One region of the Paucibacter sp. JuS9 genome, then DNA from elsewhere that is predicted to be linked to it. Evidence: predicted binding sites of a transcription regulator. Region 1 holds the regulator's gene; the other holds the start of a gene.
The links. The regulator sigma-54, encoded in region 1, starts transcription at its own class of promoters, with help from an activator protein. The targets are predictions, from matches to a motif close to TGGCANGNAANCTGCTTT.
Positions count from the first base shown of each region.

Region 1 (3,940 bases):
AAACCGTCCGCTTCGTCGGCAATGCGGTGCTTCGCCAACTGCGCAACGGCCTCGTCACGGGGGAGACCACCGGTGGCGAGATCGCCTATGACAACCGCAGCGAACTCTTCAAGACCAGCGGCGGCAATGTCGAGCGCAGCCCCAACGGCCGCGGCCGCATGGTGTTGATGCCGCGCGCAGCCAGTGCGCCCGAGGCATTGCCGTCCGCAAGCAGCGCACCGACCCAACTGCAGCCCAGCACCACGCTGCAAACCACGCCTCGCAAGCCCTCATGAGCGGCATCGACAGCGCAGCGGCGGCACCGGGCCGCCCGAGCCGGCTTGAGGCCGACGGACTGCAGAAGACCTACGGCGTGCGCCGCGTGGTCAAGAACGTGCACCTGGCCGTGGACAGCGGTGAAGTCGTGGGCCTCCTGGGTCCCAACGGTGCCGGCAAGACCACCAGCTTCTACATGATCGTCGGCCTGGTGCGGGCGGACGCCGGCGAGATCCGGCTCGATGGCGAGGCGCTGGAGCGCCTGCCCATCCACCGCCGCTCGCGCCTCGGGCTGTCCTATCTGCCGCAGGAGGCTTCGATCTTCCGCAAGCTCACCGTCGAGGAAAACATCCGCGCCGTGCTGGAGCTGCAGCAGGACGAGAACGGCAAGCCCTGGACCAAGACCCGCATCAACGAGATGCTGGACAGCCTCCTGCACGAGCTCTCGATCGAGAAGCTGCGCGACAGCCCTGCACCCGCGCTCTCGGGCGGCGAGCGCCGCCGGGTCGAGATTGCCCGCGCCCTGGCCACGCAGCCGCGCTTCATCCTCCTGGACGAGCCCTTTGCCGGCGTGGACCCGATCGCCGTGCTCGAGATCCAACGCATCATCGGCTTCCTGAAGGCGCGCGGCATCGGTGTGCTGATCACCGATCACAACGTGCGCGAGACCCTGGGCATCTGCGACCGCGCCTACATCATCAGCGAGGGCGAGGTGCTGGCCGAAGGCACGCCCGACGAGCTGGTGGCCAACGCCGACGTGCGCAAGGTGTACCTCGGCGAACACTTCAAAATGTAGGCTGCTGGGGCTGCGCTGAGATGAAACCCACCCTGCAGGTACGGCTCAGTCAGCATCTGGCGCTGACGCCCCAGTTGCAGCAGTCGATCCGGCTGCTGCAGCTCTCCACACTGGAGCTGCACCAGGAAGTGGAGCAGATGCTGGCGCAGAACCCGCTGCTCGAGACCGACGAGGAATTCGGCAGCGCGGTCACCGCACCCGAGCTCAGCGAAGTCCGCGGCAACGCGTCCGACGAACCCGACTCGGCACCTTCAGGCGATGGTGAGGCCGCGAGCGAGATCAAGGCCGAGGACTTCGGCACCACCGAGCGCGAAGACTGGGAAAACGGCACCGAGGGCGACGACTTCGACGGCATCCGCGAGCTGCCCGGCAGCGCCAGCTCCAGCAGCGAAGACGGAGAAAGGCCCGAGACCGAGGCGCCGTCCATCAGCCTGCAGCAGCATCTGCAACAGCAGATGGCCGGCATGTCTTTCAGCAGCGAAGACCGCGCCGCGCTCCTGGTGCTGATCGAATCGCTGAACGACGACGGCTACCTGGCCGACCCGCTGGAAGAGATCGCCGCCTCGCTCGCCGGTGAAGACGACCCCGAGGCACTCGAGGAATTGCTGGAACGCCTGCAGGTGGCCTTGCGCTGGCTGCAGAGCATGGAGCCCACCGGTGTCGGCGCCCGGGACCTCTCCGAATGCCTGCTCCTGCAACTGCGCACGCGGCCGCGCAGCCAGGTGCAGGTGGTGGCCATCCTGATCTGCAAGAACCACCTGGAGCTGCTGGCCCGGCGCGACAGCAAGAAGCTGATGGCACTCACCGGCGCCGACGAACAGCTGCTGCGCGAGGCGCAGACGCTGATCCAGACACTGGAGCCCAAGCCGGGCCGGCCGTTTGCGCCAGGCGAGGCGGCGGCCGTGGTGCCGGACGTGATCGTCAGCAAGAGCGGCCGCGGATTCCGTGTGATGCTCAACCCCGAGGTCGCGCCCAAGCTGCGCATCAACGAGCTCTATGCCAATGCGCTGCGCGCCACGCGCGGCGGCATCAGCAACAGCGCGCTGGGCGGCCAATTGCAGGAGGCGCGCTGGTTCATCAAGAACATCCAGCAGCGCTTCGACACCATCCTGCGTGTCTCGCAGGCCATCGTCGAGCGGCAGAAGGGCTTCTTCCAGCATGGGGCGCTGGCGATGAAGCCGCTGGTGCTCAGAGAAATAGCCGACGAGCTGGGCCTGCATGAATCGACCATCTCGCGCGTGACCACGGCCAAGTACATGGCCACGCCGCATGGCACCTTCGAGCTGAAGTACTTCTTCGGGTCCGGCCTCAACACCGATGCCGGCGGCAATGCCTCCAGCACGGCGGTGCGCGCGCTGATCAAGCAGTTCGTCGACGCCGAAGACAACAACAAGCCGCTGTCCGACAGCGCCTTGTCCGACATGCTGGAAGAGCAGGGCATCCAGGTGGCGCGGCGCACGGTGGCCAAGTACCGCGAGGCGCTGAAAATTGCGCCGGCCAATCTGCGCAAGGCGCTTTGACGCGACTCTGACCTGGGGTCTGAGCGGGGGTCTGAACGGGGCCCTGAATGCCTGCCGCGCAGCGCGCTGCCAACGCATGACCCAGCGACTTGCTAGGACTTTGCCGCGTCAGTCGCCGCACCGCAACAGCGCCGGCACAAACGATCAAGGCGTTGATTGATGCGCCCTGAATCCGCCCGGGATAACCCGCAAAGTGGGTGACCGGAAACCTTGCTTCCCGGCCGATTCATCCGCTATTCAAAATTCCGATAGTTCGACGCACAAGCGTCATACATCGATTCGGACCCGTCCTCATAAGCTGGACTCCTCACAAGCGCAGGCGGGCCTCATCCGGGCCTTGCAAGCAGGCTTGTAGATCGCCGCCTCGTGAAGCCTCGGGGCGCTTGCGGTGAACACCAGTCAATGACAAAAAGTGCCGGCCAAGCCCGGTGACGGAGACAGCTTGTGAACAAGATTTCGAAACTGGCCTTGCGGCCGGATGGCCTGGCCCTGGCCGTTTCCATGGCCCTCACGCTGATGGCCAGCGAGGCCGCGATGGCTCAAGCGAGCACGACGCCCGTAGCGCCGGCCAAGCCCGCGGCCGAAGCGGCGCAAGGCGGTGAACAGGCCAAGGACAGCAAGGATGACAAGAAGCCGGCAGCGAAGGCCACGGCCGAGCTGAGCTCGGTGCTGGTGATCGGCACGCGGCTCTCGCAGCAGTCCAGCATCGACCGCAAGAAGCGCGCGGCCACGGCCACCGACTCGGTCGTGGCGGAAGACGTCGGTGCCTTCCCTGACCGCAATATCGGCGAAGCGATCTCGCGCATTGCCGGTGTGGCGCTGGACCGCGGCGACTTCGGCGAAGGCGTGAGCGTCTCGGTGCGCGGCACCGGCGCCGATCTCACGCGTGTGGAGATGGATGGCCAGGCCGTGCAGGCTGGTGGCGGCACCGACCTGCTGGGTGGTGGCGGTGGCCGCGGTGTCGAGTTCCGCGAGCTTTCGTCGGACCTGATCAAGAGCGTGGACGTGGTCAAGGGTTCGACCGCCGCGATGACCGAAGGCTCGCTCGGCGGCAGCATCATCATCAACACGCGGACCGGCCTGGACTTCAAGAAGCCCTATTACTCGCTGCGCGTGGCCGCCACCGAGAGCTCCCTGAACAGGAAGACCACGCCCAACCTGAACCTGGTGCTGGCCGACAAGTTCCTGGACAAGCGTCTGGGCGTGCTGGTCAACCTGAACAAGTCCAACTACAACAGCGAGAGCCATCAGCAGAGCAATGGCGGCGTCAACGGCCTGCAAGGCCTGTTGCGCCAGGCGGACTTCGACAACTCGCCGGAGAAGACCTTTGCCTTCAACCCGGCCACGGTCTCCAAGACCGACCCGACGG
Region 1 covers NZ_CP194172.1:4,104,525-4,108,464, forward strand. The annotation lists gene lptA (lipopolysaccharide transport periplasmic protein LptA) at 1-275, shown strand, start outside; gene lptB (LPS export ABC transporter ATP-binding protein) at 272-1,051, shown strand; gene ABT392_RS18255 (RNA polymerase factor sigma-54) at 1,072-2,571, shown strand; gene ABT392_RS18260 (TonB-dependent receptor) at 3,016-3,940, shown strand, end outside.

Region 2 (3,940 bases), 1.9 Mb from region 1:
AGGCCAGGTAGCCAAGGCCGTCACAGCAGCCGACTCACTGGCACGGCGATTCCCGAAGAACGCCAGCGTGCTGGTGTTGCAGGGCACGGCTCTCACCCAGGCAGGAGACCGCAAGCAGGCCCGCCGCGCCTATGAAGCGGCATTGAAAAATGCACCCGGACTGGTCCAGGCCGAACTGGGCCTGGCTCGACTGGACATTGCCGACCGCGCCTTCCAGGCAGCCGGTACCCGACTGGAAGCATTGAACAGGGCCAACGACCGCGACGTCAACGTATTGATGGAGCTGGCAAACCTGGCCGAAGCGCAGAACAAGCGCAGCGAGCTTGAACGCTGGTTGACCAAGGCGGACGACGCAAGCGAGCTGTCTGAACTCCGCCCCCGCCTGGCCATGGTCCACAACCAGATTCAGAAGAGAGACTACCCGCAGGCCCTTGAAGCCTCCAAGAAGCTGCTGAGCAAGGCCCCCGAAGATGCGCAGGTTCTGACCCTTCATGGTCGAGTTCAACTGCTCAACGGCGACCTGGTGGGCGCTCGCAACACATTGTCGGCAGCCTCACGGCGAGCGGCAGTCGTTGTACCTACGCTGCTGGCAATCGCCGAATTGCAACTCGAGGCCAAGGATGTAGCCGGTGCCAACTATTCGGTCGAGAAGATCTTGAGCGTGGAGCCCAACCTGGTGCGCGCCCAGTCCCTGATGACCGGCGTGGAAATCATGCAGGGTGAACTTGGCAAGGCAGAGCGCCGCGCCCTGCAACTGACCCAGACACAGCCCAAACTGGCAGCCGGCCACCACCTGTTGGCTGATATCGCCCTGGCCAACCGCAAACCGGCCGCTGCGCTGGACTCGCTGCGGCGCGCCCACCAGCTGGAACCTACCAATCTCAGCCTGTTGCGCCTCTTCAGCCTGCAGCAGAGCCTGGAGGGCCTGCGTCCGGCGTCACAGCCGGTGGAGGCCTGGCTCAAGCAGCACCCTCGCGACAGCCTCGTGCTGAAGGCCCTTGGCGATGCGCAGGCACGCAACAAGGCCTTCGACGCTGCCAGCAAGACTTATGAGCGCGCCTTGCAAGTCAACGCCAACGATGCCGAGGCCCTGAACAGCCAGGCTTCCGTGCTGCTCGCCCAGCGCAACACACGCTCGATAGCCTTGGCACAGCGAGCGGTGCAGCTGGAGCCCGGCAATTCTCTCTACCTGGATACGCTGGGCTGGTCGGAGTTTCAGTTGGGCCAGGCCGAGCGCGCCTTGCCCCTGCTGCGCGACGCGCGCCTGCGCAACCCCGGCAATGCCGAAATTCGCACCCACCTGGCCGAGGTCCTGATCAAGCTCGGCCGCAAGGCTGAAGCGCGCGCGGAACTCGAGCCTGCCGCCGACAACAAGATCGACAAGGAATCGGCGGCCCGGGCCAGCGCCCTGCTCCAGACCCTCAAGTAGGGGGAGCTATTTCCGTCGGAACAATTTACAGTCGCCTCAAAGCAAGCCCCAGATCCACCAGTAAGTCGTTGATTTTCATAGACTCCCAAACACTGGCCCACAAATTGCTTCTTGCAAGATCATCAAGCCGCGCAGCGATTGCAGGGCCCAGCTGGAGAATTTAATGAACAAACAAACCATGCGTCTCATCCTGGCAACCGTAACCAGCCTGCTCGGACTGGTGAGCACCCAGAGCGCGCAAGCCGCTACAACCTGGAACGGTTCCTGGAACTACAGCAATTGCTCGACTGCCTCGGTTTCCTACGGAAACAGCTACTCCTGCACCGATTCGATGGCCCCGGCCGATGCCAAGATGGGCATCACGGCATGGTCGTCCGATCTGAGCCCCTCAGTACAGAACTTCGTCGCAGCGGCCGTCGCCCCCTGGGGTAGCAGCGCCGGCTTCGGCATCGTCAACACCGAAGAATGCGCTGGCAAGTCCAATGCGTCGGGTTGGAACATCTGCGACCCGGGCACCGGCCCTCATGCAGCCGACAACGTCGGTCAGCTGGAAGGCTTCCTGCTCAACTTCACCAACCCTGGTGAGACCGTGTCTGTGGCCCTGAACAGTGTCACCATGGGCTGGAACGGTACCGACAATCCCTCCGGTTCCTATACCGACTCCGACATCTCGGTGTTCTACTGGGTTGGCGGCTCCGGTGGCCCGACCATGGGCTCGATCAGTTCCAGCGGCCTGCCGGCCACGGCTGGTTCGACGGCCAATGGCTGGAAGTTGCTCAACCACTACAGCAATGTGGGCTCGGCCGAACCCGACACCATGAGCTTCGGCAACACTGGCGCAGGTGCAGTCAGCTCCAGCTGGTGGTTCGTGAGTGCCTCCAACTCGGCTTCCGCCATCGGCAACGATGCCTTCAAGCTGCTGACGGTCGCCGGTACCGGCACCAGCACCGGCAAGACGCCGGAGCCGGGCTCCCTGGCCCTGGCTGGCCTGGCACTGTTCGGCATGGTCGGTCTGCGCCGCAAGGCCAAGCAGCAAGCCTGAGCGTCGCACCTCTGCGCTTCGCATGAATCGGCCCTTCGGGGCCGATTTGCTTTGGCGCTCCACAAAAATCGGCCCTGAAGGGCCGATTGCCATTAATGCGCCAGGTTTGCTGCTTCCTCGGCCTCGCCATAGATGCCAACAACGGGCGGCCGGCCTTGCTGCACGCTGCCGCGGTACATGCCCTCGGTATTGAAGGGCAGGCTGACGGCGCCGTCCTTGCTGACCGCTATCAAGCCGCCCTGCCCGGCCACACGGCCGAGTTTCTCGAAAACGACCCGGCGTGCTGCCTCGTCGAGGCTCAGCCCCGCATACTCCATCAGCGCACCCACCTCGCGCGCCGCAGCCACGCGAATGAAGGCCTCGCCGGTGCCCGTGCAAGACACGGCGCAGCTGTCGTCACTGGCATAGCAGCCCGCGCCTATCAGCGGTGAGTCACCCACGCGGCCCGGCAGCTTGTTGGTCATGCCACCGGTTGAGGTGGCCGCGGCCAGGTGGCCGGCCGCATCAAGCGCCACCGCGCCGACAGTGCCGAACTTCTTGCTCTCCATGATGGGCGTCGACGCCTGACCGTCATGATCCAGCAGCGCACCCGCCGCCTCGGCTCTGGCTCGGCGCAACTGTTCCAGCCGCTGCGGCGTGCCGAACCAGCCGGGATCGACCATCTCCATCCCGAGCTTCTCTACATAGGCTTCGGCGGCAGCGCCAATGAAGAGCAGATGCTCGCCGCGCTCCATCACCGCCCGAGCCGCCAGCACCGGATTGCGCACGCGGCTGACGCCGGCCACTGCACCTGCTGCGAGCGTGTGGCCGTTCATCACGCTGGCGTCGAGCTCATGTCGCTCGTCGGCCGTGTACACCGCGCCTTTTCCGGCATTGAACAGCGGGCATTCTTCCAGCCGTCGCACGGCTTCGCAGACCACATCCATGGCGTCTCTGCCATTCGCCAGCATCTGCTCGCCGGCTTGCAGGATGCTGCGCAATTCGGCGCGGTACTGCTGCTCCATCTCGGGTGACATCTTGCTGCGCAGCAAGGTGCCGGCGCCGCCGTGGATGGCAAGAACAGGTAGGGGCATGGCGTCGTGTCTCGAGCTTGTTGATGGCTGGGCAGTGTAGGCAAGCCCGCCCTGTCTCGACAGAGACAAGGAAAATGCGAACGCTCGTGCTAAAAATCGGCATCGCCCGCAGCATGCGGGTCGCAATGGATGGAGACGCCGTCATGGACCTGAACTTCACAGCCGAGGAACTGGCCTTCCGTGCCGAGATCCGGCAATGGGTGGCCGCCAATCTGCCGGCCGACATCAGCCACAAGGTGCACAACGCGCTGCGCCTCAACAAGGACGATCTGCAGCGCTGGGCCAAGCTCCTGGGCAAGCAGGGCTGGCATGGCTGGGCCTGGCCCAAGCAGTTCGGCGGCCCGGGCTGGAACGCGGTGCAGCGCCATCTGTTCGAAGAAGAATGCGCCCTGGCCG
Region 2 covers NZ_CP194172.1:2,181,076-2,185,015, forward strand. The annotation lists gene prsT (XrtA/PEP-CTERM system TPR-repeat protein PrsT) at 1-1,429, shown strand, start outside; gene ABT392_RS09690 (PEP-CTERM sorting domain-containing protein) at 1,593-2,471, shown strand; gene ABT392_RS09695 (isoaspartyl peptidase/L-asparaginase family protein) at 2,564-3,544, opposite strand; gene ABT392_RS09700 (acyl-CoA dehydrogenase family protein) at 3,688-3,940, shown strand, end outside.
Region 2: a site for sigma-54 is predicted at 1,523-1,540, ahead of ABT392_RS09690 (PEP-CTERM sorting domain-containing protein). Genes of this name have one in related genera too.